DNA from 2 places in the Sinanaerobacter sp. ZZT-01 genome. Region 2 is predicted to be linked to the other one. Evidence: predicted binding sites of a transcription regulator. Region 2 holds the regulator's gene; the other holds the start of a gene.

Region 1 (6,494 bases), 430 kb from region 2:
AATGTATACGGCCTGATCAACCAAGCTCTCAAACTCATCAAACTGCAAAGGGCGGTTGTCGAGTGCCGACGGTAGACGAAAGCCGTATTCCACCAAAGACATTTTCCGCGAACGGTCTCCTGCATACATTCCCCGAAGCTGGGGAAGCATGACATGCGATTCATCAATCACTAAAAGAAAGTCTTTCGGAAAATAATCAATCAGCGTATAAGGGCGCATTCCTGCCGGAAGTCCGTTCATATGGCGTGAATAATTTTCAATTCCTTTACACATACCTACTTCTCTCAGCATTTCCAAATCGTACCGTGTCCGCTGTTCTAATCGTTGTGCTTCCAAAAGTTTACCCCTGTCCCGGAACCAGACTAAGCGTTCTTCAAGCTCTTCTTCAATGGATACAATTGCCCGCTCCATATTTTCCTTTGATGTCACATAATGGGATGCCGGAAAAATAGACACATGGCTACGAATACCCATAATCTCTCCCGTGACGGGATTCATTTCCTTTATCACTTCTATTTCGTCACCAAAAAGCTCCACTCTTACCGCATGCTCTGCACCCGCAGGATATATATCCACAACATCACCTCTGACACGGAAACAACCACGCTCAAAGCCAAGATCATTTCGCGTGTACTGAATCTCAATCAGTTTTCGAAGGATATCGTCACGATTTTTCTCCATTCCTGGTCTTAGTGACAAAACCTGATTTTCATAATCTACCGGGCTTCCCAATCCATAGATACACGATACGCTGGCAACAATAATAACATCTTTTCGTTCTGATAACGCTGCCGTTGCCGAGTGGCGCAGTTTTTCGATCTCATCGTTAATATCAGAATCCTTTTCAATATACGTATCCGTAGATGGAACATAAGCCTCCGGCTGATAATAATCATAATAGCTCACAAAATATTCTACGGCATTGTTTGGAAAGAACTCTTTAAATTCTCCGCAAAGCTGAGCCGCTAATGTTTTGTTATGTGAAATAACCAAAGTCGGTTTTTGAATTTGTTTAATCACATTGGCAATCGTAAAGGTTTTTCCTGATCCGGTTACACCCAATAATGTCTGGTGTTTTTTCCCTTCTTGTATCCCCTTTACAAGTTGATCTACCGCTTCTGGCTGATCACCCATAAGCTGAAACGGAGAAACAATTTTAAATTCACTCATATTCTCCCTCTATTCTTATATTCCCTATTAAAAGAATTCCCTCTTCACTAGTATAGCATTGCTTTTCATTTCTTTCAAGAACACATGTTCACTTTTTTAATGAAAAATTATTACAATTCCATAAAATATTTCTATGCTCTTCTTATCTTTGTTTTTTTAAGTTCTTTTCATTCTACTTTTAAGCTTTGCATACAGAATAGACAATGGTATTGCCGTAACACTGATCAAAGCCAGCTGAAGCAGCATTCCATCAATTACTCCAGTCAATCCAATCCGATTCGCAATTGCAGCCGCAAAAATAATAGCAAGAGGATGTGATAGGTAGATATAATAAGAACCTGCATTCAAGCTATTAAATATTTTTTTAATGACAATTCCGCTTCTTTTTTCTAAGAAATAGCTCAATGCAAAATAAAATAAAATTCCCATAACACAGAATAAGCAGTACACGTAAATCTCAATTCCAGAATAGCTTTCCGGTTTCCACATACTGCAATAAAACAAATAACTGTAATAGATTCCGCTTACTACAAAAACGCTGGTGATCAACCAAAAATACTTCTTTAAATAGCAAATAGCTTGTTCAAAATCTTTCGCAAAGTAACAGCCCGGAAGAAAATAAACTATATAAGTTAAAAAACAACGATGCGTCCAATCGAGAGGTACCCAGCGGTATGCCAGCAGATTAATTAGGATTCCCAAAGGCAGAATAAGTCTGCCGCTATAGTTCATTACGAGATAACGAATGATACCAAACAAAAAATAAAATTGAATAATTGTCACTACAAAATAGAGATGATACAGCATCCTCCCATTCAAAACCTGCTGAACAAAAAAGGTCAGGGAAACCGGATAAACGCCTCGATAAACATAACAGGCATAGTAAACTGCACACCAAGCAAGGTACGGTATAAAAATTTTGGTAAATCTGCGTTTTAAAAAAGTGGTGTATTGAAATTCCTTGTTTTTATAAGAATAAAACAATGCCATACCGCTTGCAAAAATAAACATTGGCACAGCAGGCTTCGCAAAGCGATTGATAAAAATTAAAATATCTAGTGAAATTCCCGGAGCAAGGCTGACAACAGGTGTTGCCGTAACGTGTATAAAAATAACCAAAATTGCTCCGATTGCTTTATAAAAGTCCAATCCTATAAGCCTTTTCCGAATCGAGCTGCTTTGCTGCTGCAACTTATCTTCCATTCTTATTTCTCCTAATCAATTTTTATATATTTCTTTTAACATATAATCATATCACTTATTCATATCATTTGTAAAATGCAAATAAAAAAACCTTTTAGAAGAATTCCAACTTTTCCTTCAAAAAAGGTTTTTAATTATCCTATTCTTCTATTACTTTTAAACCTTTAATCTGCATCTTTTTTAGATACTGCACAACATCTGCCGAAACTTCATCTAATTCTTTGCTGTTTAAGATCAAAATTGTCAGCTTATGCTCTTCACAGATCAACTTCAATAGTTTTATGAATGCGTTTACAATGCAGACATCTCTTATTTTCTCAAAAGAAAAACTGATATCAGGCGAATCTTCCTTCATGTCTAACAGTCTTGATTGAATGCATCCTAAACTCAATCGGTCTATCTTACTTAAACGTAGAATATCTTGCGGTTCTACCAATATGATTATCTTTTCAGTAACATCTGACATCCAGAAAAAAGGTATGTTTTTAATACCATCTGTAATAATCTTTAACTCAAGCCTTTGATTTATCTGTTTATCTGTAGAACTCCCATTTTTTTTACACTTCTGAGGGCACTGTGAACATTCTTCATTACTGGTTGTCTCCGATATATTCAGCCGAATTTCATTGTATTTATCTCTCAATGCATCAGAAGGTGCAATGCCAAGATTCCCTGCAAGCTGACTGCTAAACTGGTTATAATAGGTAATCGCTGCAACCCGCTTTCCGCACCTTACATAAATATCTAAAATTTTAGAAACCATCTCTTCATCATACGGTTCGATTTCTAGAATTTCATTGATCGTTTCTAAACAAACTTCATACTGTTTATCTTTTTCATAAAGCTCAACCAAGCGCTTCAGTATCTTTACCTTACGCTGTTCAAAATTAATGCGTTCATAGATAATCAGTTCATTAAATTCATCACATTTATTAAAGTAACAGCCTTCTAAAAAGTCACCGCGAAATAGCTGTTTCATCCTTAAAATACTCTCTACAGAATCTTTTTTACTTGGTTTAAACTTCATGATATCTAAAATATCACAAGTAAAATTAAATTCTTTATTAATACCACAGCACTCTTTATCGATATGAAGAAATGTATTTCCTCGTTCATCTGTCCCAATATTTTTTTTAATCAGCCATAAGTTATAACGCAGGTTATAGCGTGCCGCTTCCTCATTACTGTCCGGCCAAAGATATCCAATGATTTTTTCTCTACTCAAATACCTGTTTTTGTTTAAGACAAGCAAACAAATTAATGCAAAGGCCTTTGCTCCTAATTGATCTTCAATCGCTTCACCCTTCCACTCAAATCTTAATTTTCCTAAAAAACAAATATTCAACATGGTACCATCCTTACGTCTATCCTAGATTATTAAAAAGAATCTCTCCCGCCTTTATCGTTACACATACCTTAATTTTATTTATTTCGTCAGATGCAACCGAAAAAATGTCATGATCTAAAATTACAATATCTGCAAGCTTCCCCTTTTCTAATGTCCCCCTATCATTTTCTTTAAATACCCCGTAAGCCCCGTTACAAGTAAACATCTTCAGTGCTTCATATACACTGACCCTATGCGGCCTCACAGGATGATTTACCGCTGCATAAATTCCCAGCAAAGGTCTTGCCTCCGTAACATCGCTATCAGAACCGCCGCAGATTACCACACCGTTCTGCGTGATTTTCTTAAAAGGATTGGTTCGGGTGTATTTTTCCCCAAGCCGCTGTTCATACATTTTCCCAGAACCTCCCCAATAGAGTTCATATGTGGGCTGCATAGAAAAAAGAATCCCCAGTTCATTTGCCCTTTCAATTTGTGCATCCGTTGCCAACTCCACATGCTCCAAACGATGCCGAAGTCCGGTTATCCCCGTTTGATATAAAGCATTTTCGTGAGCATTGAGAGCAACTTGTATCGCTCGATCCCCAACTGTATATAACGCCAACTGTAAATTACTCTTATAACATTGTAAGACAAAATCATTGATCTCCTGCTGTGTCAAGCATAAGCTTCCCATCGTACCAGGACAATCTGCATACTCAAAAGAAAGTGCTGCAGTTCTCGCTCCCATTGTTCCGTCAATATACAGGCTGCCCCCAACACGTTTTAATCCCATTGTTTTTATTTTTTCAATATCCATTGTTTGATAAAACAGTATCATATCAATTGGAAAATCATCTTTATGCTCAAAGATAAAGTTTGCATCTTTGTCGCTGTACATCGTGCCGCCTTCCATCGCATTCACAGTTGTAATTCCATGGCTTAAAAGGTTAGGCATAATTCCGGATATCGCCTCTTTTCTGTCAATATCCGAAATGTTTTTCAAAATATTTGCCCGTAAAATAGCATTTGCTTTTTTTCGAAAGATGCCGGTTGGCATCTGCTTCTCATCCATTTCCACACCCTCTGCAGTAAATGGAATTTTAAAATACAGCATTGCATATGTGTTCAGCATGCTAACCTGATATTCTAATGAATTCAGCCATACGGGTATATCGTTGCAATACCGATCTAATAAGGTTCGATCCGGAAATTTTTTTTCTTTAAATTGCTCTGCACTTATTCGGATTCCACGTATATAGTTTCCATTTGAGTTTTCATATGCTTCACGGATCTGCTCTCCTAATTCTTCGTGTGTTCTCGCTTCACTTAAGTCCAAACTAATGGTGTTCAGTGCAGTCTGCACTACGTGAAAATGACTGTCAATAAAACCCGGCAATACCGTCTTTCCCTCTGCATCAAAGACCATCGTATTTTTGCCGACTAAGGGTTCGTATTCTCTGCCATTTCCCATTGCAACGATTTTGCTCTTTTCAATTGCGATCCAATCTTTTATTTTTTTATCCTTCATCGTTACACAATTCCCATTTTTAATTAGAATATCCGCGTGCATAAGTTTTTTCCTCCTGTAGCTATGCGTCCCGTAACTATGTGTATTAAACTGTATTGCAACAATTTGCTATTATCTTGTGGCAATTATAACACGAAAACCAGCCTTCCAGCTACAAATGTTTTTAATACCTTTATCTCTAAAAGATTTTTTACATCTAATTCAAAAGGATCTCGATCAAGAACTGCTAAGTCAGCAAACTTTCCTGATTCCAACGTCCCTAGCTTATCCTGCTGCCCAGTCGCCGCATGAACATTTTTTGTAAAAAGACAAAAGGCATCATAAACGGAAAGCCTTTCTTCTGGATAATATCCGCCCTCAGGCTGACCGTCGAAATCCATTCTGGTTGCTGCTGCATAAATGCCTTTCATCGGATCAAACGATTCCACCGGACAATCTGACCCTCCTGTTTGAATCAACCCTTCATCCTTTAATGTTTTCCAACAATATGCACCTTTTATACGTTCCGCTCCGATACGCTCTTCAATCCAATGTAAATCCGTACATAAAAAGATTGGCTGTATATCTAAAACAAGAGGAAGTTTTTTCATTCGGGCAATCAGCTCTTCATTGACCATCTGTACGTGAATAATTCGAAACGGCAGACGCTCTTCCTGTTCTTCTTTGCTCATACCCTTTTCTCTTGTAACCTGCAGGCAATTTTCAATTGCTGTCAACGTCATATCCAGTGCCGCATCCCCAATCGCATGAATTGCTAATTGCAAACCGTTTTCGTAACCCTTAAGAACTTTCTCGTTTAATTCTTCTTGGGTGCATACCACAAATCCACGGTTATCTTTATCGTCAGAATAGGGCTCTTGCAGAGCTGCAGACCTTGAACCTAACGAACCATCTGTAAACAATTTATAAGCACCATATTGTACCATACGGTATGGATCATTTTTCTCTTTTTCAGTCAGCACTTCTTTTTCAAACAATTCATCCAGGCAAACGGTAACACGAACCGGCAAATTGCCTTCTTCTCCAAACTTACGATACAGTGCAACATCTTCTTCATAGTTCCATATTTTAGCTGCATACGTATGAATCGTCGTTACACCCTTTGAAGACATATCCTCGAAAACATTTTGCATGATCCTGCGTTTTTCCATTGCATCAGACAATGGGTCCGGTATGATTTCATCAAAAATTTTAGTGGACTGTTCTCTTAGAATTCCATTTGGCTCTCCATTTTTATCAAACTCAACAATCCCTCCGCTTCCT
Region 2 (6,494 bases):
GCTGAAGACCGCATGGATGAGGAGTGTGGTTATTACGGTGCACTTTTAAGTATGATTGAACTGATCCGAAGCGGCTGCACTGCGTTTGAAGAGCAGTATATGTTTGTTGACAGTATCGCAAAAGCCGTTTTTGAAAGTGGAATGAGGGCGAATATTGCAAGAGGTCTTGTTGGTGATGGCGAAGATGAGGGAAGTTTACAGCGTCTTCAAGAAAATATAGACCTTTATCATAAATGGCATAAAAAAGGGGAAGGGCGCATCCATGTTGACTTTGGCCCGCATGCTCCATATACTTGTCAGGATGGAATTTTAAAAAAAGTAATAGAAGCGGCTGAGTCACTACCAGATTCCGGTATTCATATTCATCTTTGTGAAACACAGACAGAGGTGAAAGGTTCAATCGAACAATATGGTATGACGCCGATTGAACGGATGGAGAAGCTTGGACTTTTTGAAAAAAAACGAGTAGTTGCTGCGCATGGTGTACATTTGACTGATAGAGATATTGCAATTATAAAAAAATATGATGTAAATATTGTTCATAATCCGAGCAGTAACTTAAAGCTTGCAAGTGGTTTTGCTCCGGTAGCAAAATTAATGAGTGAAGGAATCAATGTTGCACTCGGAACCGATGGATCGTCGTCAAATAACAATGTAAATATGATAGAAGAGTTGCACATAGCCGGCATTTTAGCAAAGGCAGTGGCGCAAGATGCAAAGGCACTTCCGGCATATGAAATCATTAAGATGGCGACAATAAATGGAGCAAAAGCTCTAGGTATTGAGGAGCAGACCGGGAGTCTTGAAATTGGTAAAAAAGCAGACATCGCAATTATTGATATGAGCGGTGCACATTGGTATCCGCAGACGGATCTCATTGCGGCGGTAGCCTATTCCATGCAGGGGAACGATGTTCGGGATGTGATTTGTAACGGTAAGCTGCTTATGGAAGACCGCAAATTATTAACCATTTCTGAAAAAGATGTAATTGATAAAATACAAACGCTTTCTAAAAAGGTATTAGGCCAAATATAAGAAATCTATGTATCATTTACGGCAGAATATATTATTTTTTGTACTTTTTAATTATTGTAATATGGCAAAAAAATATAAGTAGTTACAATTATCTTGCTTATTTTTCTCTTTTGTATAAAATAGTAATTAGGTAATCGTAGCAAACAATTTTTTTTATTCAATTAATGTTAGAAAGTAGGTTGAAAAATGTCATATACATTGTTACTGTACCTAGGCCTCATGGGACTGGGTATTTTTATTGGTTCAAAGAAGATGTCTAAGGAACGAGAATATAAGTGGATACCGAAAATTCAGTACATAGCAGTCATTGTGCTAATCGCAGCTCTGGGGGTTCAAATCGGATCGGACGACAACGTAGTTGCCTCCTTAAAAGAGATTGGGGTATCAGCATTTGTAATCTCTGTTTTTTCTATGGCTGGTTCTGTATTATGTGTGTATTTTGTACGAAAGTGGATTGGACTAAATAAAGAAGGGGTGCGTGACAATGAGTAAGACAATTATATTGTCAGTAACTGCGGGGATGCTGGCAGGATATTTTTTTGTTCCGGATTCCTGGGTCTTTATTTGTGAATATCTAATTAAAGGAGGCCTCTGTGCCATTTTGTTTTTGGTTGGGCTCGATATCGGACGACAGGAGAACGTCTGGAAGGAAATTCGAGAGGTAGGGTTTTGGATATTTCTTTTTCCGCTTGCGATTATTGTAGGGACGTTAGCCTTTGGCGCATTATCTGGTTTATTTTTGCCAATGACCATACAGGAAGCAGTCGGCGTTGCAGCAGGACTGGGATGGTATTCGTTAGCTCCTATGATGCTTGCAGAATACTCTGCAACGTTGAGCGCAACTGCTTTTTTAGCAAATGTGTTTCGTGAAATCGGAGGAATTATTTTTGTGGCATTCGTCGCAGATAAAGTGGGTTTCATTGAAAGCATTGCGGTTCCGGGCTCTTCTTCCATGGATACCTGTCTACCTGTGATTGTCAGCGCGACGAATGATCGGGTTGCAATTTACTCTATTGTAAGTGGTGTTGTGATATCCATTTCTATTCCATTTTTAATACAAATCGTAATGGGATTTTAAATAAAAATTCTAAGATATTGCCAATAGCTTAGAAATGATATTTTCTATACCATAAAAGAACGGGACAGCATCAGCTGTCCCGTTTTGCTTTCAATATGTGTATTGATTATGTAAAGAATATTCATATTCCTTTTTATCTGCATACATCTATGCATTATCGTAAATAGCGAAAAACACCCTTAACTAATCCAAGTATCTTAACGTCTTTTACTAAGATTGGACTCATTGTTTGATTTTCCGGCTGTAAACGGATGTGGTCGTTTTCTCTGTAAAAGGTTTTTACTGTTGCTTCACTTTCAAATCCATCTACCATCGCCACTATGATATCACCATTGCTGGCTATGTTCTGTTGTTTTACGAGAATATAGTCTCCGTCGAAGATACCGGCTTCAATCATGCTCTCTCCACGAACAGTAAGCATAAAATTATTTCCGGAAGATAAAAAACGGTTTGGAATTGGAAATGTATCTTCAATATTTTCATCTGCTAAAATCGGAGTACCGGCAGCAATTCGTCCGATTACCGGAATTTCTGAGACATCCATACGTTCCACAGGCTGTTCTAGATTCAAAAGAGGGGATTTTTTTTGCACAGGTATAGGGGCAGAAGCATAATCCACAGCTTGATTTTGATAAAGTATTTCAATGGCACGTGGCTTTGATGGATCTTTGCGGATATATCCTTTTTTTTCTAAATTAGCAAGGTCTTTATGTGCAGTGGAGGTGGATTTAATTCCTAGAAACTGGCACATTTCACGAACTGTAGGCGGATATCCCTTTGTCTTAATTTCATTTTGCATGTAGGATAATATCTGCTTTTCCCGTTCTTTTAGCTGTTCCATTTTGTCCTCCTTTGAATATCTTTTTAAAATTTATAAAAATAGGATAGCATAATATGGACAAAAAGTAAACATGTGTTCGAACTTTATCTGAAATTTGATGATGATTCAAAGAAATTATGTTATACTAATATATTATTAAGAAGTTGAAATTTAAAATAAAATACTATAAAATAGTTGACATAAAAGAATATAAATGGTATCGTTATTGATGCAGGTAATAAAGCAGAAGTATTCCGCTTCTCACCTTACGGTATGTGCTGTTAAGGTTAATATGACAAAATCATTTTTATATAATAGGTGATTTGTATATTTTAGCGGGTACTTAGTTATCCGCTTTTTGATTTAAGTAGGAGGTGCGAGGCAATTAGCAAGGAAAATCAAATCAACGAAGAAATTCGTGAAAAGGAAGTAAGACTAATCGATACGGATGGAACCCAATTGGGAGTTGTGAGTATACAAGAGGCGATGGATAGGGCCAACGATGCTAAGTTGGACTTAGTTAATATTGCACCAAATGCAAAGCCGCCGGTTTGTAAGATTTTGGATTATGGTAAATACAGATACGAAATTCAAAAGAAAGAAAAAGAAGCAAGGAAAAAACAGAAAGTAATTCAGGTAAAGGAAATTCGTTTGAGTACTTTTATTGAGGAGCATGATCTTGCAGTGAAAGCAAATAATGCTGCGAAGTTTTTGAAAGACGGAGACAAAGTAAAGGTAAGCTTGCGTTTTAAAGGAAGAGAAAAGGGTTATTCCAACGTTGGGCAGAACGTAATGGAAAAGTTTTATGAGATTGTTTCTGAAATTAGTGTTCAAGAGAAAAAACCACAATTTGAAGGCAGAAGCTTGTATATGATTTTAGCACCGAAAGCTGATAATAGATAAATAGGAGGAATTTTGAAATGGCAAAGATGAAATCCCATAGAGGAGCAATGAAACGATTCAAGGTAACCGGCAGCGGTAAAGTGACGAGACATAAGGCATACAAGAGCCATATTCTTACAAAGAAGAGCACGAAGAGAAAAAGAGGCTTAAGAAAGTCTACTGTACTTGGAAGTGCAGATCACAAGAGAATTAAGTCTGTATTGAATGTGTAATATTAGGAGGTAAGAAACGATGGCAAGAGTAAAAAGAGGAATGAATTCCAAGAAGAGACATAAGAAAATATTAAAGTTAGCAAAAGGTTTTTACGGAGCAAAGAGCAAGATCTTTAGAGCTGCAAATCCAGCAGTTATGAGATCCCTTCGTTCTGCTTATGTAGGAAGAAAGAATAAGAAAAGAGAATATAGAAGACTATGGATTGCAAGAATCAATGCTGCTGCAAGAATGAACGATATTTCTTACAGCAAGTTGATGAACGGTTTAAAGGTTTCCGGTCTTGAAATCAATCGTAAGATGCTTTCTGAAATGGCAATTTATGATCCAAGTGGTTTCGCGCAATTAGTTGAAACTGCAAAAAAAGCAGTAAAATAAGCATAAAGAAAGAAAGGTTCGACAATACCTTTTGACAAAAATACCCCCCTGAACGAGCTATAATCGTAAAAGAGATAAGCCGGGAAGGGGGGTTTTTATATGGTCATTTACGGGGAGTATCTCTTTCTTGAAAATTTCATTACTGGATTTCTTATTCTAAAGCTGACTGGTAAAATCTGCGGCTTGCAGGCCTTAACAAGGCGTTTACTCTTCGGAAGCAGTCTTTGTGGCATTTATTCTTTTGTCCTCTTTATAAATGGAATGCCTATCCCTTTCTCGATTGCATTAAAAATATTTTTTTCTATTTTGCTGATACGTTGTGTATTTGGAAAAAAAGAAAGTGTGCAGTTTCGAAAAGCGGTTTTAGTTTTTTATTTGGTCAGCTTTGCAATGGGTGGAATTACAATTGGAATGATGTATTTTATCGGTGTATCCGGTGTTACAAATAACAGCAGCCTTTACATAGAGCAAGTGAGCTATTTTAATATTTTACTGGGATGTACAGTTGCATATTTAATCATCCATATATTCGCAGATTTTATAAAAGGAAGACATCTTGATCAGTCAGGAGTTATCGCGCAAGTTGAGATTACCCTAAATGGAAAAAAAGTTCTTGTACGCGGAATGGTGGACACTGGTAATTTTTTAGCAGATCCATGTACGGGAAAGCCGGTGTTTTTAATTGAACTTGATGCATTTTTACCACTGGTTTCGGAAGAAATTGCAGATATGTTTCGTGCTGAGAAGGATTCTGTAGCTGTTTATAATCAATTAAAAGGTAAAGAATTTGTGCAGAGGTTACGATTAATTCCTTATGAATGCGTCGGCAATGGAAATGGATTGCTTTTGGGGGTAAAACCGGATAAAATTACGATTTTTAGAGAAGGCCTGAATCCAGAATCGGAAGATGTAATTTTAGGAATTTATTATGGAACGTTTGGAAGAAGCTGGAGTGAGGAACGCTATTCGGTGCTAATGCATCCGATGGCAATAGAAAGGGGTATCGCTTGTCATGTTTAGTAAAATGGTAAAGTGCATAAATTGGACTTTAAATCAGATGATATGGTTTTTCTTTCACCGAAAGAGGAGAAAAATCTTTTATATTGGGGGAACTGACGTATTACCGCCACCGCTGACTGCAGAAGAAGAAGCGGAGTTGATGGAACAGATGGAAAGCAACACAGAAGCTGTACGTACTATTTTAATAGAACGTAACCTAAGACTTGTTGTATATATTGCAAAGAAATTCGAGAATGCAGGGATCAACATTGAAGATTTAATTTCAATTGGAACGATTGGGTTAATTAAGGCAGTAAATACATTTAAGAAAGATAAGAATATCAAATTGGCTACCTATGCCTCAAGATGCATAGAGAATGAAATTCTGATGCATTTAAGACGCACCAGTAAGAATCGCACAGAAGTTTCTTTTGATGAACCGCTGAATGTAGACTGGGATGGAAATGAACTGCTGCTTTCTGATATTTTAGGAACGGAAACAGATATCGTATATAACCATATTGAAGAAGAAGTCAATCGCAATCTATTGATTTATGCACTGAAACAATTGACTCCTCGGGAACGAAAAATAATGGAAATGCGTTTTGGTTTGATTAATGGAAGAGAAATGACTCAAAAGGAGGTAGCGGATTTTATGGGGATCTCTCAGTCTTATATTTCTAGACTAGAGAAAAAAATAATTTCTCGCCTGCAAAAGGAAATTAAGAAGCTAGGATAGAATAAAATTGCCAGTCATTGTACATAAATAATAAGGACGGTGCATTAATGCTTTGGGGGACAAAAAAAGAATGCGGAGGACCTTTTTTCATGGCAGGCAAAGTAGAAATTTGCGGTGTGAATACATCAAAGCTTCCGGTCTATAAGGATGCGGAAATGAAGAGGATGATCGAGAAAATAAAAGGGGGGGATAAACAGACAAGAGACGAATTTATTAGAGGAAATCTGCGATTGGTATTAAGTGTGATTCAGAGATTTAATAACCGGGGTGAAAATTCAGATGATCTTTTTCAGGTCGGATGTATTGGATTGATTAAGGCCTTGGATAATTTT

Evidence for each region. Region 2 encodes LexA, which represses DNA repair genes until DNA is damaged. Its sites were predicted from a motif close to AGAACANNTGTTCT; they were not measured.
Region 1: the regulator LexA is predicted to act here: its motif matches at 1,248-1,261, upstream of uvrB (excinuclease ABC subunit UvrB).

What each region holds. Positions count from the first base shown of each region.
Region 1 is NZ_CP141728.1:1,901,752-1,908,245, reverse strand. Features, by position in the region: gene uvrB (excinuclease ABC subunit UvrB) at 1-1,170, opposite strand, end outside; gene U5921_RS09145 (acyltransferase) at 1,327-2,373, opposite strand; gene U5921_RS09140 (AfsR/SARP family transcriptional regulator) at 2,513-3,721, opposite strand; gene U5921_RS09135 (amidohydrolase) at 3,738-5,273, opposite strand; gene U5921_RS09130 (amidohydrolase) at 5,357-6,494, opposite strand, start outside.
Region 2 is NZ_CP141728.1:2,333,785-2,340,278, forward strand. Features, by position in the region: gene U5921_RS11125 (amidohydrolase) at 1-1,035, shown strand, start outside; gene U5921_RS11130 (LysO family transporter) at 1,222-1,527, shown strand; gene U5921_RS11135 (lysine exporter LysO family protein) at 1,520-2,113, shown strand; gene lexA (transcriptional repressor LexA) at 2,268-2,954, opposite strand; ribosomal protein L20 leader region at 3,169-3,302, shown strand; gene infC (translation initiation factor IF-3) at 3,318-3,836, shown strand; gene rpmI (50S ribosomal protein L35) at 3,854-4,048, shown strand; gene rplT (50S ribosomal protein L20) at 4,068-4,424, shown strand; gene U5921_RS11160 (sigma-E processing peptidase SpoIIGA) at 4,524-5,444, shown strand; gene sigE (RNA polymerase sporulation sigma factor SigE) at 5,482-6,162, shown strand; gene sigG (RNA polymerase sporulation sigma factor SigG) at 6,252-6,494, shown strand, end outside.